Regions from separate parts of the Clostridium sp. 'White wine YQ' genome, predicted to be linked through region 1. Evidence: a T-box and tRNA genes for the amino acid it is inferred to sense, from the RefSeq annotation. Region 1 holds a T-box; the other holds one or more tRNA genes.
What was found. A T-box is a leader RNA that pairs with one kind of tRNA and senses whether it is charged. The one in region 1 lies ahead of leuS (leucine--tRNA ligase), so its partner is inferred to be a tRNA-Leu.
Positions count from the first base shown of each region.

Region 2: it encodes a tRNA-Leu, which carries the amino acid that the T-box ahead of leuS (leucine--tRNA ligase) is inferred to sense. The anticodon was not compared.

Region 1 is NZ_JAQYUU010000001.1:2,354,126-2,361,732, forward strand. It holds gene PTZ02_RS11695 (NADH peroxidase) at 1-132, opposite strand, end outside; gene PTZ02_RS11700 (sensor histidine kinase) at 266-2,551, opposite strand; gene PTZ02_RS11705 (response regulator transcription factor) at 2,526-3,221, opposite strand; gene PTZ02_RS11710 (YccF domain-containing protein) at 3,355-3,717, opposite strand; T-box leader at 3,886-4,090, shown strand; gene leuS (leucine--tRNA ligase) at 4,138-6,588, shown strand; gene PTZ02_RS11720 (hypothetical protein) at 6,628-7,362, opposite strand; gene PTZ02_RS11725 (HesB-like protein) at 7,577-7,607, shown strand, end outside.
Region 2 is NZ_JAQYUU010000007.1:107,249-114,855, forward strand. It holds gene PTZ02_RS16300 (PTS sugar transporter subunit IIC) at 1-1,093, opposite strand, end outside; gene PTZ02_RS16305 (PTS sugar transporter subunit IIB) at 1,172-1,471, opposite strand; gene PTZ02_RS16310 (glycoside hydrolase family 1 protein) at 1,499-2,935, opposite strand; gene PTZ02_RS16315 (MurR/RpiR family transcriptional regulator) at 3,074-3,811, opposite strand; tRNA gene PTZ02_RS16320 (tRNA-Lys) at 4,020-4,095, opposite strand; tRNA gene PTZ02_RS16325 (tRNA-Gly) at 4,102-4,175, opposite strand; tRNA gene PTZ02_RS16330 (tRNA-Gln) at 4,264-4,338, opposite strand; gene PTZ02_RS16335 (hypothetical protein) at 4,441-5,127, opposite strand; gene PTZ02_RS16340 (HNH endonuclease) at 5,302-5,709, shown strand; tRNA gene PTZ02_RS16345 (tRNA-Gly) at 5,783-5,857, opposite strand; tRNA gene PTZ02_RS16350 (tRNA-Leu) at 5,863-5,946, opposite strand; gene PTZ02_RS16355 (hypothetical protein) at 6,439-6,702, shown strand; gene PTZ02_RS16360 (hypothetical protein) at 6,764-7,540, opposite strand.

The sequences.
Region 1 (7,607 bases):
TTCATCAGCAAAGTTTAATTCTCCTGATTGTTCAACAAACTTTTCTGCACCAGCTCCACAAATTGGGCATTTTTCTGGAGCAACTTCTCCTTCGTAAACATATCCACATACTGTACAAACAAATTTTTTCATATTAAACTCCTCCTAAGAAATTAATTTTATTATATTTATTTTATTTATTTATCTTCCCGACATGTTTTATTATATAATAATAATTATTAGTTGTAAAGAGTTTTTCCAAAATTTATTTATATTTTTTTGATTTTTATCCTACAATGGGAAATTTCATTATTGTTTTGAATAAATCTCCATCAACTTCCACATTAAATTCTCCCCCTTGAAGCTCTGTAAGACCTTTCGAAATAGCTAGACCCAATCCTGACCCTTCTGTATTTCTCGACTTATCACCTCTCTTAAATCGTTCTGTTATTTCTTCATTATTAAAATCTATCTCGAAGGCTGAAATATTTTTCATTACAATCACAACTTCATCTTCATGTTTTTCAACATTAATATATACTCTTGTATTATCCAAAGAATACTTTAAAATATTAATAATTTGATTCTCAAATACTCTCCAAGTTCTCTTGCCGTCCACCATAACATATATTTTTTCACTTGGTGCATTTACTCTAAAATCTAGAGAACAATCTTTTATTCTTTCCTCAAATTCTGCCAAAGATTGTTTTAGTAAAGCGACTATATCAAGCCTTTCCATATTTAAATCTATTTCTCCGCTTGCAGCTCTAGAAGCTTCAAATAAATCTTCAATTAGAGTTTTTAATCTTTGAGATTTTCTATCTATAATCTTTATATAATCTTGGATGTCTTCACTAGATAAGTTCCCCTTTTTTATCAAATCAACATAATTTATTATTGAGGTTAGTGGCGTTTTTAAGTCGTGGGAGACATTTGTAATTAGCTCTGTTTTCATTCTTTCACTCTTTGTTTCATTCTTAATTGATTTTTCTAACCCGCTTTTAATGCTATTTATATTTTTAGCTAATGTGCCCAAGGTTCCGATTTGCTTTTCATCTATTTGATAATTTAAATCTCCACTGCAAATCATCTCTGAACCTTTTACAATCTTACTAAAACCCACTGTAAACTTCATTCCATAATAGCCCACTAAAGCTAAATAAGGAATTATATAAACTAAAATTATAATAATACTAAGTGTTAAGCTTCTTGATATTGGAATTAAGAATAGTGCAAAGATGAATACTAATGTTAATAGAACAAATATACTCACTTTTATTCCTATTGATTTCACTAAAAATACTTTCTTTACTTGGTTAAATAATCTATATAAAACACTGCTTTCTTTTATGACTCCTTTTATTCCAATTAGCTTAACTCTTTTTCTCAGTAGGATATAGGTGCACATTATGAAATAAATAGATAAAACTATCTTCTCTTCCGCACCATAAAAATTGAATACTAAACTAGTAAAGAAATTTAACAAATAAGCAATAAAAATGTTCAATACTAATTTCATTTCTAACCACATTTCTTTATATGCTCTAACTACAAAATTATCAATTAAATTTCTTCTATGCTTTATTACATATACTAAAGATAATAAAAGTAATACAACTGCTACTCCTTCTGAAATAGCAAATTTCATAAAATTATTTTGTCCATATAAAAATCTATCTTCAGCTTGTTTTATATTATCTTGATAATATAGCTTTTGAGGTAGCATTATTAGTAGCTTTATTTTTTCACTTTTTACTGCATCATAGGACCTAGAATCATAATCACTAAAGTAATTACCATTAATAGTTCCTGTTATATTCTCTAGTATGTTTCCTGCCTTTACTCCATCAAAAAGCACATAGAATCTAGCATCTTTTTGTAAGTTTTTAATCTCCTCACTATTACTAAACTCTTTTTCTAAGTTTGTTTTTAATATTTCGTCATTTTCACCATTATAAATTACATACTGAAAATTTTTATAAATATCAAATACTTTTTCTAAACTTTGATATGATGATTTTTTCTCTGATAATAATTCCTTTTTTGCATCTTCTTCAGTTGGTTTTGGAATTTTATTGTTAAATAGAGTAAGTCCTTCATCATAAGTTTTAAAATCTCCTAATTCAGGTATACTATAAAAAGTTCCTTCACCTGTTGTTATTTTATTAACTCCATCATTAGTTACATCACTAATTACATCATTAATTACTCCATTATTTACATCTTTATTTGCATCTCTTTTCTCATTTTCCTTTATTTGATCTAACTGAACTTTTATTGAATTATACTCATCTTCGTGTACCTTTAACCTATTTTGTATATCAGTCTTAGAAATTTCCTTAAATCTATCACTATTTTCTCCTGCTCCATACTTTGAGTATGAATCCATTAATGTACCATAAAAATCAAAAAGATTAGACTTAAATTCTATTGATTCTATAAAACTTGTTTTTCTATAAACATAACCTCTTACCAGTTCAGGTATTATTATCGTTTGAGCAAATAATGAAGAAATTAATATTATAAGACATAAAAAATATATAAATTTATTGTTTTTCAATTTTATAGCCAATTCCCCACACCACCTTTAAATATCTAGGTTCTTTTGGATTTATTTCTATTTTTTCTCTTATTCTTCTTATGTGAACTGTTACCGTATCTGCATTAAAAGATGGCTCATTCCAAACTCTTTCATATATTTCTTCAATTGAAAATACTCTTCCCTTATTCTCCATAAGTAAGGTAAGAATTTTTAATTCTAATGGAGTTACCTTTACATCTTGTCCATCTACCTTAAATTCCTTAGTTAATTTATTTAAATATAATCCTCCAACTACTATAGCTCCTTCAGGTTCTCCAACGTAATTGCCAAACTTAATATATCTTCTTAAATGTGATTTTACTCTCGCGATTAATTCTATGGGATTAAAAGGCTTTGTAATATAATCATCTGCTCCTAAATTAAGCCCCAATATCTTGTCAGTATCTTGTGATTTTGCTGATAGCATTATTATTGGTATGTTTTTGCTTTCTCTTATTTTTAATGTAACTCTCATTCCATCCATTTTAGGCATCATAATATCCATAATAATAAGATGTATCTCTTCTGAACTTAAAATATCTAAGGCCTCTAGTCCATCATAAGCTTTAAATACGTTATATCCTTCATTTCTTAAATATATCTCTATTGCATCTGTTATTTCTATTTCATCATCTACTACCAATATGTTCTCTTTAGTCATATACTCTCCCCCTCATCTCTTCTCCCATATATTATATCACCTCCTAAGGAACCACCTTAAGATAAATGGTAAAATAAAAGAATTACAAAGTAACCTCTGTAATTCTTACAATTCCCTTACAAAATTAATTAATTTATCTAATTTCTTTTCCAAACGGCATTAAACTAAGCTGAGCTAATTTAAAAAACTGTAACCCAAAAGGAATTCCTACTATAGTTAAGCATAAAATCACACCTGATATTAAATTACCTAATGCAAGCTCGATTCCTCCAAAAATGATCCAAAGTATATTAGCTAAGAAGGCTACTCCTCCATTATCAACTGTAACCACCTCTTTGCCAAAAGGTGCAAACTGTAGCGATGCCATCTTGAAACATTGAACTCCTATTGGTATCCCCACAATAGTCAAACACCAAAGGGCTCCAAAAAATAACCATGCGATACTGTGTATTAACCCTCCAAAAACAATCCATATAATATTACCAAAAAAGCTCATTTCAACACTCTCCTTTTGATATATTATATATAATTATTTTTATTTTTGAGTACCTTATAGTTAAAAATTATAAAATCTTAAGATTTATTTTTATGCCACAATATATCCTCCTAATTTCATTCTTGATTTACCCATTGAAATATCATATAATAACATATAATGTAATAACTTAATGCATTGATTAGAAGTAGTAGTATTGAATTTCATTTTTAGAGAGCTATTGGTTGGTGTAAAATAGTATTGAAACAATATGAACTTGTCTAGGAGCTTCTTTGTAAAAGCAAAGACGTTAACCACGTTAAGGTTTTAAGTGAGAATAGTATATTTATTCTAACAAGAGTGGTACCGCGGAATGTAACCTTTCGTCTCTTAATTTAGAGATGAGAGGTTTTTATTTTTATATTTTAAGGAGGAAAAATTATGGGAAACTACGGAACTTCCATTGATAGGAAATGGCAAGATAAGTGGGAAGAAACAAAACTTTATGAGTTTGATAAAGAAAATTTAGATAAGAAGTTATATGTATTAGAGATGTTTTCTTATCCATCAGGAAGCCAACTTCATGCAGGACACTGGTTTAACTATGGTCCAGTAGATTCATGGGCAAGATTTAAAAGAATGAATGGATATAATGTATTTCAACCAATGGGTTTTGATGCATTTGGTCTTCCAGCTGAAAACTATGCTATTAAGACAGGAATTCATCCACATGATTCCACTTTAAAAAACATAGAAACTATGGAAAAGCAGCTTAAAGCTATGGGAGCTATGTTTAACTGGGAAAGTGAAGTTGTTACTTGTCTTCCAGACTACTATAAATGGACTCAATGGGTATTTTTAGAACTATTTGAAAAAGGATTAGCATATAGAAAAAAAGCCCCTGTAAATTGGTGTCCATCATGTAACACAGTTCTTGCTAATGAACAAGTTATAGATGGTGTATGTGAAAGATGTTCCACTGAAGTTACTAAAAAAGACCTAACTCAATGGTTCTTAAAAATAACTGATTATGCTGATGAATTATTAGAAAAACTTGATACATTAGATTGGCCTGAAAAAACTGTTGCAATGCAAAAGCATTGGATTGGAAGATCTACTGGTGCTCAAGTTACCTTTAAATTAAAAGATTCTGATTTAAGTTTTGATGTATTTACTACAAGAGTTGATACTCTATATGGTGTAACTTATGTAGTTTTAGCTCCTGAGAATCCATTAGTGGATGAAATTACAAAAGCTGAACAAAAAGCAGTTGTTGATGCTTATAAAGAAGAAGCTAAAAAGCAATCTGATATAGAAAGACAATCAATCTCTAGAGAAAAAACTGGAGTGTTTACAGGCTCCTATGCTATTAACCCTATAAACGGAAGAGAAGTTCCTGTATGGGTTGGAGACTATGTTTTAGCTACTTATGGTACTGGTGCTGTAATGGCTGTTCCTGCACATGATGAAAGAGATTTTACTTTTGCTCAAAAGTTTAACTTACCAATTGAAAGAGTTATTAATGCAAAAGACGGTTCTTCTCCTGAACTTCCATATTGCGAATATGGCGTATTAACAAACTCTGGAGAATTTGATGGATTAACAACTGAAGAAGGTAAGGTTAAACTTGTTGAAAAGCTTGCTAAAAACAACTTAGGTGAACAAAAAGTTAATTACAGATTAAGAGACTGGTTAGTTTCAAGACAAAGATATTGGGGTTCACCAATTCCAATAATTCATTGTGAGAAGTGTGGAACTGTTCCTGTTCCAGAAAAGGACCTTCCAGTTCAATTACCTTATGATGTTGAATTTGCACCTGATGGAAAATCACCTCTAGCAAAAAATGAAGAATTTATAAATACAACTTGTCCTTGTTGTGGAGGCCCTGCAAAAAGAGAAGCTGATACATTAGATACATTTGTATGCTCTTCTTTCTATTATTTAAGATACGCTGATGCTCATAACAATGATAAAGCTTTTGATCCTGAAACAATAAATAAGATGCTACCAGTTGATAAATATGTTGGTGGTCCGGAACATGCATGTATGCACTTACTATATGCTAGATTTATTACAAAAGCATTAAGAGATATGGGATATCTAAACTTTGATGAACCATTCTTAAGCTTAACTCACCAAGGACTAATACTTGGACCAGATGGATTAAAGATGAGTAAATCTAAAGGAAATACAATATCGCCTGACGACTATATTAAACAATATGGTGCAGATGTATTTAGAATGTATTTGATGTTTGGATTTGCTTATACTGAAGGTGGAGCTTGGAGTGATGATGGAATTAAATCTGTTAATAGATTTGTTGAAAGAATTGAAAGAATTCTAGAAACTTCAAGAGAGTTAATTTCTAAAGGAGATAATTCTAAAACTACCTTAGACAAGGCTGAAAAAGAGCTTAATTTCTGGAGACATAACACAATTAAAGCTGTTACTGATGATACTGATAAACTTCAATTTAACACAGCTATAGCTAGAATGATGGAATTTATAAATGCTCTTTCAAAATATGTTCAAGAATCTACACTAAATTTAGATTTCTTAAAATCAGTTGTAGATGATTATTTAAGACTACTTGCACCGTTTGCACCTCATTTCTCTGAGGAACAATGGAGTTTACTTGGAAATTCATACTCTATTTTTAATGATGCTTGGCCAAAATTTGATCCAAAAGCACTTGTTAAGGATGAAGTTGAAATAGCTGTACAAGTAAATGGTAAGATCAAAGCTAAAATAAATGTTTCTTCTGACTTAAATGAAGATGGAATAAAAGAAGCTTCTTTAGGTAATGACATGGTTAAAGCAGCTATCGATGGAAAAACTGTAGTTAAGGTTATAGTTATAAAAGGTAGACTTGTAAATATTGTAGTAAAATAATAAATGAGCTGTTTCAGTTATGAAACAGCTCATTTTCATTTATAACACTTCACTAAATGCATGTAAAACTTCTTTAACTATATTCTCGTCCATAGGCTTAAAGTTCTTAAAATACTTAGTTTCTTCAAATTTATTATATAAATCTCTAACCATGCTAAGCCACTCTTCTGGTATATATACCCATACCAAGTCTTCCATTTGGCAGCTTAACAAGAACCTTTCTAATCCCCAAAATGAATACTCAGTAATATTATGTAACTTATTAAATCTAATATAATCACTTACAACATCTAGGCTTAATTCATAACTATATATATCCACGAAGAAAAAATCAAATTCTTCTCCTTTTACACTAAAAGCATCCTCATTTATAATTCTAATCTTTGGATTTTCATTGAAACTTTTATAATAGAGTTCAATAATCTCTTTTGATTTCTCGTATACTATTACTTCTTTTACTTGAGGTTTTTTAATTATTTCTTGCACATAATAACCTAGTCCTAATCCTACTACTCCAACTTTTCCTTTTGCTCTCTTTATACTTTCAAAGCATCCTTCTATCTCTAATGGGGATAAACTCATAATTATTCCATCACTTGAACTAAGTTCTAAAATAGCGTTATTACACTCTTCATCAGCCTTAAAAAGATAGTGTTCAACTGGCTTATTTATACCATCTTTTTTTATTATTTTGAAGTCTCCTAATTGATTCTCTTTAATAACTGCATTGTATTCTTCAATTTTATCTATATAATATGCTCTATCAAAGGGCATCTAATCACATCCTAACTATAGCTTTTGCCTTTGTTCTATTTTATTTCAATTAATAGTATAAATCAAATACTAAATATAAATGCACTTAATATTATAATAACACAACTTACATATACTAGAAATAATTATTATATTTCCCCTCTTGATGTTTTCACCAAAATAAACTATAATGTAAACAATAATTATTATCATTAATGAGAAGTAGGTGAATTGTATGAGTAAATTTATATTAAGTGAAGAAGCCT
Region 2 (7,607 bases), on a different contig from region 1:
TATTTATAACTGGTGCTAATACGAATGGTATTATTAATATTGGATTTAATACAACTGGTAAACCAAATATGATTGGTTCGTTGATGTTGAATAATCCTGGTGCAACTGATAATTTAATAATATCTTTGTAATCAGCTCTCTTAGAGAAAATGAATACTGCTATTATTAAACCTAAAGTACATCCTGATCCACCATAGTTAGCGAATGCATCGTTAACTGCCCATGTAGCATGGAATGGTGCTCCCCAAGCTGTTCCATTATCATTAACCCATTTTAAGTTTGCTTGGTTTGCTTCAGCAAATAATGGGTCTCTGATTGCAGCAACTGTATTTGGTCCATGAATACCTAAGATCCATAAGAAGTTAGATACTAATGCAAATACAATTATAGAACCAACGTTATTACTTAAAGCTGTTAATGGTTGTTGTAATACTTTATAAATTAATGCGTGAATTCCATCTGGATATGCTCTTGTAATAGCATAGTTAACTACTGAGAATATAACAGTTACAATGATTATTGGAATTAAGATTACGAAAGCTCTTGCAACTGCTGGTGGTACTTCTGGTGGTAATTTTATCTTTAACTTTTCTGACATAGAAAGTCTAGTTACTATTTCACCAACTAAAAGACCAACTATTAAAGCAACGAATAAACCTTGTGGTCCTAAATATTGACTCTTTAGGTAACCAACACCTTCAATAGTTACAGAACCTGGATAAAGTATAAAGTATACTGATACAGCTGTTAAACCTGCTAATAAGTCATCACCCTTCATATTTAAAGAAAGGTTTCTACCTATAAGGAAAACTATCATAATTGCTAGTATATTAGTAGAACCGTTTAATACTGGTGATAATACTGCTTGAGCAGCACTTAAGTTAGGAAAAATATCTCCTAAATGAAGAATTTTAGCTATAAATCCGTCTGGTGCTAATATTGCGAAGTTAATTAATACTATAATTGAACCCGCCATTGTTATTGGAAATGTTAAAATAAATGCGTCACGCACTGCTATTACGTGTCTTTGAGCATTAAGTTTAGTAGCAACTGGAACTAATAATCTTTCCATTACTGCTTCTAGTTTATTCAAATTAATCCCCTCCATCAGTTTTGATTAAATTAATTTTTACCCAAATTAATTTTTACCCATTTTTTAAGATTTAACTTTTTAGATTTTTGTTAATGCACCTTCTAAAACAGCTTTTCCATTCATTGTTCCATATAATCTCATGTCAATTACTTCAACAGGAATTCTTCCCTTAACTAAAGCATCAACTTGAGGTTTTTGGAAACGAACTTGTGGTCCAAGAAGAACCATATCAACTTGATCTACAAGTTTGCTAGCTTCTGAAACTGGCAATGCTGTTATCTCTACTTCCACCCCCTTTTCTTTTGCAGCGTCTAACATTTTATTAACTAGTAGACTTGTGGACATACCTGCTGCGCATACAAGTAAAATCTTTTTCATATTAAGGACCCCTTTCAAATATGTTAATTATAATTGCTGCCCATTTGATTTGATAACATTACTGTACCATTCAAAACTTTTTTTCTTAATTCTTCTTAATTCTTTTTCATCATTTTCATCTCTATCAACATACACAAAACCATAACGTTTTTGATATCCGTTAAGCCAGCTTAATAGATCTGTAAATGACCAAGTACAGTAACCAATTAGTTCAACGCCATCTGTTATGGCACCTTGGCAAGCTTCAATATGCTTTTTTAAGTATTCTATTCTATAGTCATCGTTAATTACATCGTTTTCTTCTAATTTATCAAATTCACCTAATCCATTTTCTGTTATTAACATAGGTAATTTGTATCTATTTGAGATTCTTCTCATTCCTACTCTTAACCCTTGAGGATCTATTTCCCAATCCCAATTTGTTGCTTCTAGGAATTCATTTCTCTTTGTCTTAAATGCCCCTGGCACTCCACTTTCAGCTGTAGTTCCCTTTTTACCTGAGTTGTTCATTTGAACATCTCCAACTCCATCTAAAGGATTTAATTCTACTGTAGTTGTTCTATAGTAGTTAATTCCCATAAAGTCTGGTTTTCCAGCTTTAAGTATTTCTATATCACCTGGTTCGATAGTTGGTGTTACACCTTCTTTTTCTAAGATGTTCCATGCTATCTTAGGATATTCACCCCAAACGTATACATCTAGCCACCAATAATTTGTAAGTTCTTCTGCATTTTCTGCAGCTAGTACATCTTCTGGTTTTGGACTATGTGGATAAATTGGTGAAAAAGCAAAACTTGGACCAATTTTACCATCTGGAACGTATTTTCTAAATGAAGCTATTGCCTTAGCACTAGCTAAACTAGCAATATGATTTGCTTGATACATTCTCTTTCTATCCCTAACCTTAGGTGGGTGTAATTCTCTTTCATAACCATGAGTTATAAATACATTTTGTTCATTAAGTGTTACCCAGTATTTAACTCTGTCCCCAAATCTTTTATATAATGTTATACAATATTCATTGAAGTCATCAATTATTCTTCTTGACTCCCAACCACCATATTGATCTTGTAAGCCTTGTGGTATATCCCAATGATATATTGTAATTATAGGTTCTACTTTATGAGCTATTAATTCATTTATTAAGTTATCATAAAACTCTAAACCTTTTTCATTAACTTGTCCATTTCCTTCTGGATAGATACGACTCCAAGCTATTGAAAACCTATACGCTTTTAGGCCCATTTCAGCCATCAAAGCCACATCTTCTTTGTATCTGTGATAATTATCAACAGCTACATCTCCATTTGTGTTCATATAAGTTGTTCCGGGAATTCTAACGTATTTGTCCCAAACTGATGGGCCTTTACCATCTTCATTCCATGCTCCTTCTACTTGATAAGCTGCGGATGCCGATCCCCATAGGAAACCTTGTTGAAATTCATCAAGCTTTCTGTATATCATGCTATATCGCCTCCCCTCATAAACTATAGTATTCGTTTCCATAAAGTCTGTAAATAGTTTCGGGGCACTAAAAAACGTATATTGCTTCTTGTAAATTGTTACGTAAAAAAAACAAGTTGTTTTTATTGTTTCAGAATTCTATTTCTTCTCATTTTGAGCTAAGTTAAATACTCTCTTTGCCAAGGTTTCAATAATATACATTACTGGCAATTGTGTAGTTATATCATAATATTTATAAGTCTGATATTGTGCATAATAAGTTATAGTTATATCAGACATTTGTGCTAAAGTTGAGTTTTTACTATTTGTAATACTTATAATCTTCCAATTGTTGCTTTTTAATCTTGAAGCATGACTAATTATAGTTGGAGTTTCCCCTGAAACTGATAATACTATAGCCAAGCTTTTTTCCTTTACTTCTCCTGTTACTGGATAAAAAGGATCTGATATAGAAGATGATAATTTATTTAATGAAGAAAAGTAATGAGCTCCATAAGCTGCTATACCGCCTGAATTCCCTATGCCAATAAATAACACCTCAGCTGAATCATGTATTATATTACACGCTTTATTCAAAAGTTCATCAAAATCCTTTGATGATGCTCTATTTAAGAATTCCAAAAAAACGGTTTTATCGTCGTTTAAGATTTGTTTTTCTTGTTCCTCTAAAAACATCTTTAGTTTAACCTTAAATTCAGAAAATCCATTACAATCCATCTTTTTGCAAAATCTTAATATTGTAGTGGTGGATACATGTACCTCCTTTGCTAAATCCCTTATTCTCATATATATTACTTTTTCAGAATTTTTAACTACATAATTATATAGTAAAAACTCTAATTCATTTAAGCTTTGTATTTCTTCTGGACTAAACATCTCGTTTCACTCTCCACTTCTACTAAAAAAATGTCTTCATATATCAATTTTAACATATATTATATTTAATCCACAATTATTTGTTTTTTTTACTCCTTATAGATGCTATAGAGTTTAAGTTCAACTAATACTTTGTTCAGACTTTAACGAATTATAAGTTTCTATAGAGTAAAAAAAAGACCTCGAAATTAAATTTCGAGGTCTTTTTTGGTGCACCATCACGGGTTCGAACCGGGGACACCCTGATTAAGAGTCAGGTGCTCTACCAACTGAGCTAATGGTGCATATTATGGAGCGGGTGATGAGAATCGAACTCACGTAACTAGCTTGGAAGGCTAGGGCTCTACCATTGAGCTACACCCGCATTTTGAACACAAGAATCATTATATAATATACATTATGACTTGTCAACATCTATACAAATTTAATATATATATTTAATAAAAGTTATTTGGCTGGGGTAGTAGGATTCGAACCTACGAATAACGGAGTCAGAGTCCGTTGCCTTACCGCTTGGCGATACCCCAAAAATCAGTGCGTCTCTTACTTATCAAAGAAGTATTAGACGCACTTACAAATCTCATTATATTAATTGTGGTTTATATTGTCAATACTATAGGCTATTGCTATTATAAAATTTCTGTAAGCTTTCTTGAAAGTATTTTTTTCAATTTCTTTTCACATTCTGCATCTTCTGAAGCCATTAAGCATATCTTTCTAAATCCTTCTTGATCTATACCTAACTCCTTCTCAAACTTTTCCCCGATGCTTGTCATATTTGTGGTATCGATTACAAAATCAGCCAATTCTTTGGCACTTGTGAAAATTTTCAAATACAAAAACTCTGTATTATCTCCTAACCAGGTCTTATTAAAATCTCTAGTAAATTTCTTTAACTCTGTAAGAATTTCTTCATTAGAAAGGTCCCAACACTTTTTAACCATAGACAAATGTCTTTTCATATTATGTGCTTCTGTCTTGGATATTTTGTTATTTTTAATAGCTAGAGTAATTATCTCCTCTGTATACATATTAGATATATCTATTGAAGGCTTATCATTTCCTTTTCCGCAAAAAGCCCATTTATAAAAAGCCTCTTGTAAAAAGGAATACTCAATATAACCTACCAAAAACTTAATCGAAGGTATTGGCATCCAAAGATTTTCTATACCAGTATTTTTACAAAATATCAAACTATGAAGATAGACTGTCTTATTTGTGATTGGCTCTTCTAAGAACATGCGCCCCCTAAGTGTTTTACTTCGTGTTATTTGTTCTTTCCAGTAATCACTTGAATTGTAAGCTTGTCTCATCATACCACCCTCTTCTTACATTTATTTACATCTTAATTATACAGTATTTCTTACCCTATATCAAGTGAATCATAAATTTTTCTTCAATAAATTGGATTCCTTATACAATTGAACTTTTATGATTATTATCATATAATAATATTATAAAATACATTATTTTAAGGAGGAATAACATTATTGTATTATTGTGAGATTTGTGGTAAAAAAGCTGATATTCATCACATTATTCACAGAAGTCAAGGCGGACTAGATTTCCCACTAAATTATAAATATCTATGTCAAGAACATCATCGCGGCAAAAATGGACCTCATAAAAGTCCCGAAATAGATTTAAAATATAAGTTAGAACTCCAAAGTAAATTATTAACTTTACTTCATAAAAGATATTATACTACTCAGGAACTTTACTCTATGTTAGATATAACTAATAATTCACTTAAAAGATTAACTAAAAAAATGAAACTTTATAAAGAAGGTTATCTTACAGATGATTTAATTTTTTGTTTAATGGGTAATTACTTTTACACTTATGAAATGTTAGAAGATTTAAAATTAGAGCATTTGGTATTAAAACTATCATGGTAATTATAATAGTAATTAATCTGTAAATACAATTTAAATATAAAAAAAAGAACAGCTTAAATGCTGTTCTTTTTTTTGGAGCGGAAGACGGGATTCGAACCCGCAACTTTCACCTTGGCAAGGTGACACTCTACCATTGAGTCACTTCCGCATATTTGGTGCAGGTGAAGGGAGTCGAACCCCCACGCCGTAGGCGCTAGATCCTAAGTCTAGTGCGTCTGCCAATTCCGCCACACCTGCATCACATATAATATTATACAACTATTTTATATAAAAGCAATATATTTTTCACTTTATAGTAACATTAATAATATTCTATATCAAAATAGAAGAGGGGCATGTACGCCCCTCTTCTATTCAACTAAAATAAAGTTATCTTAAACTCTATTGATCAATACTTTTCTTTTGTGTCTCTAAATCTTTATATGCAATTGCATATACTTTTCATTTGTTTATTATTTTATCATCTTTAGTTTGCTTTTACTTTTGTATTTCATTTGATTTATCTTTCGCCTATTATTATTTTACATTTTTCTCTTTAAATCGTCAATTACTATTATCGTTTTTAATTAAATTTTATTCTTTTTTCATGTTTTGATATATTTACTTAATATTTCACCAAAAATCTTTTCTTTTTATTGCTAATTTTTTTCTAAAAAAATTAATTTTTGTTCATCAATTTAGATACTAAATAATATATTATATATGGTAAAAATTTAACAGGAGGTAAAAATGAATTTAGACGAACTATTATTAGCTGAAGCAAAACTAGCTTTAAAGGAAGTAAAGAAAAATTATACTTTTTTCTCAACAATAAATTTACTTGAACAAATTACCGGCACCCCTTTTTCTCCTTCTTACTCAGCTAGCAATGTAGGTTTTTCTGGTTTTTTAAGCATTTATCAAAAAGAACTTGGAATTAAGTATTGGGATACTCAGTTATCTGTTATCGATGAAAAAGATATCTATAATCCTATTTGGACTATAGATAATTAAATTCTTTAATGCACTATATATAGTTAAAATAACTAGTAATTTATAAATTCTATATTACTAGTTATTTTAATTCAATTGATTTAATTCCACTCCGCTCTTCTATCTTCTTCATGTATTTATAATCATCTTGAGATGTTATGTTATAAAGTATATTTTTGCTACTCCATTTCTCACCGTCCTTAAATACAATTATAAACCTATGCCCATCCCAAGCGAATTTTTCAATTATATATGCTACATCATCATACTTATAATTTTTCTGTATTAATGTATTGTATTCATTTAACTGTATTCTATCGTTTCCAAATTCGGAAAAATAAGAAAATCCAAATACAACATATATGAAAAATATACAAATTAAAAATCTACACACAATCTTATAAACAACATTTTTATATATGTTTTTTAAAATCATGCTCTTTATAGATAGACAACCTTTCCGTGCAAAAATATAAATTACCAGTTCTTCATATTCTCCTAATAAAATAACTTTGAATATTTTTTTAGCTAAAAGCACTGAAGAAGGCACCGATACAGCAACAGATGGCAAAATCCAATATTCACTTCTCACACTATAAATGATGTCCGCTGCTAAAAATAGCTTACTGCTAACTATTTGAAAACCAACAAATACTATGAAACTGTTTATTACGATTAGTACCATCATAAGAACTTTAAGCATAAGATACCTACTCTTATAATTTTCCTCTAATTCCTCATAACCATAGTTTTTCTTAAACTCTGGTAATTCTAATACAACAGTTCGTCTATAATATACAAGTAGAGCAAAAAATAATGCTGATATTATTAATGCTAATGACCATCTTAAAAAGAGCATTTAGTATCCTCCAAGCATTCTATGTTCTATTATATGAGTACTTAAACAAAAGAGTACATTTTCTAAT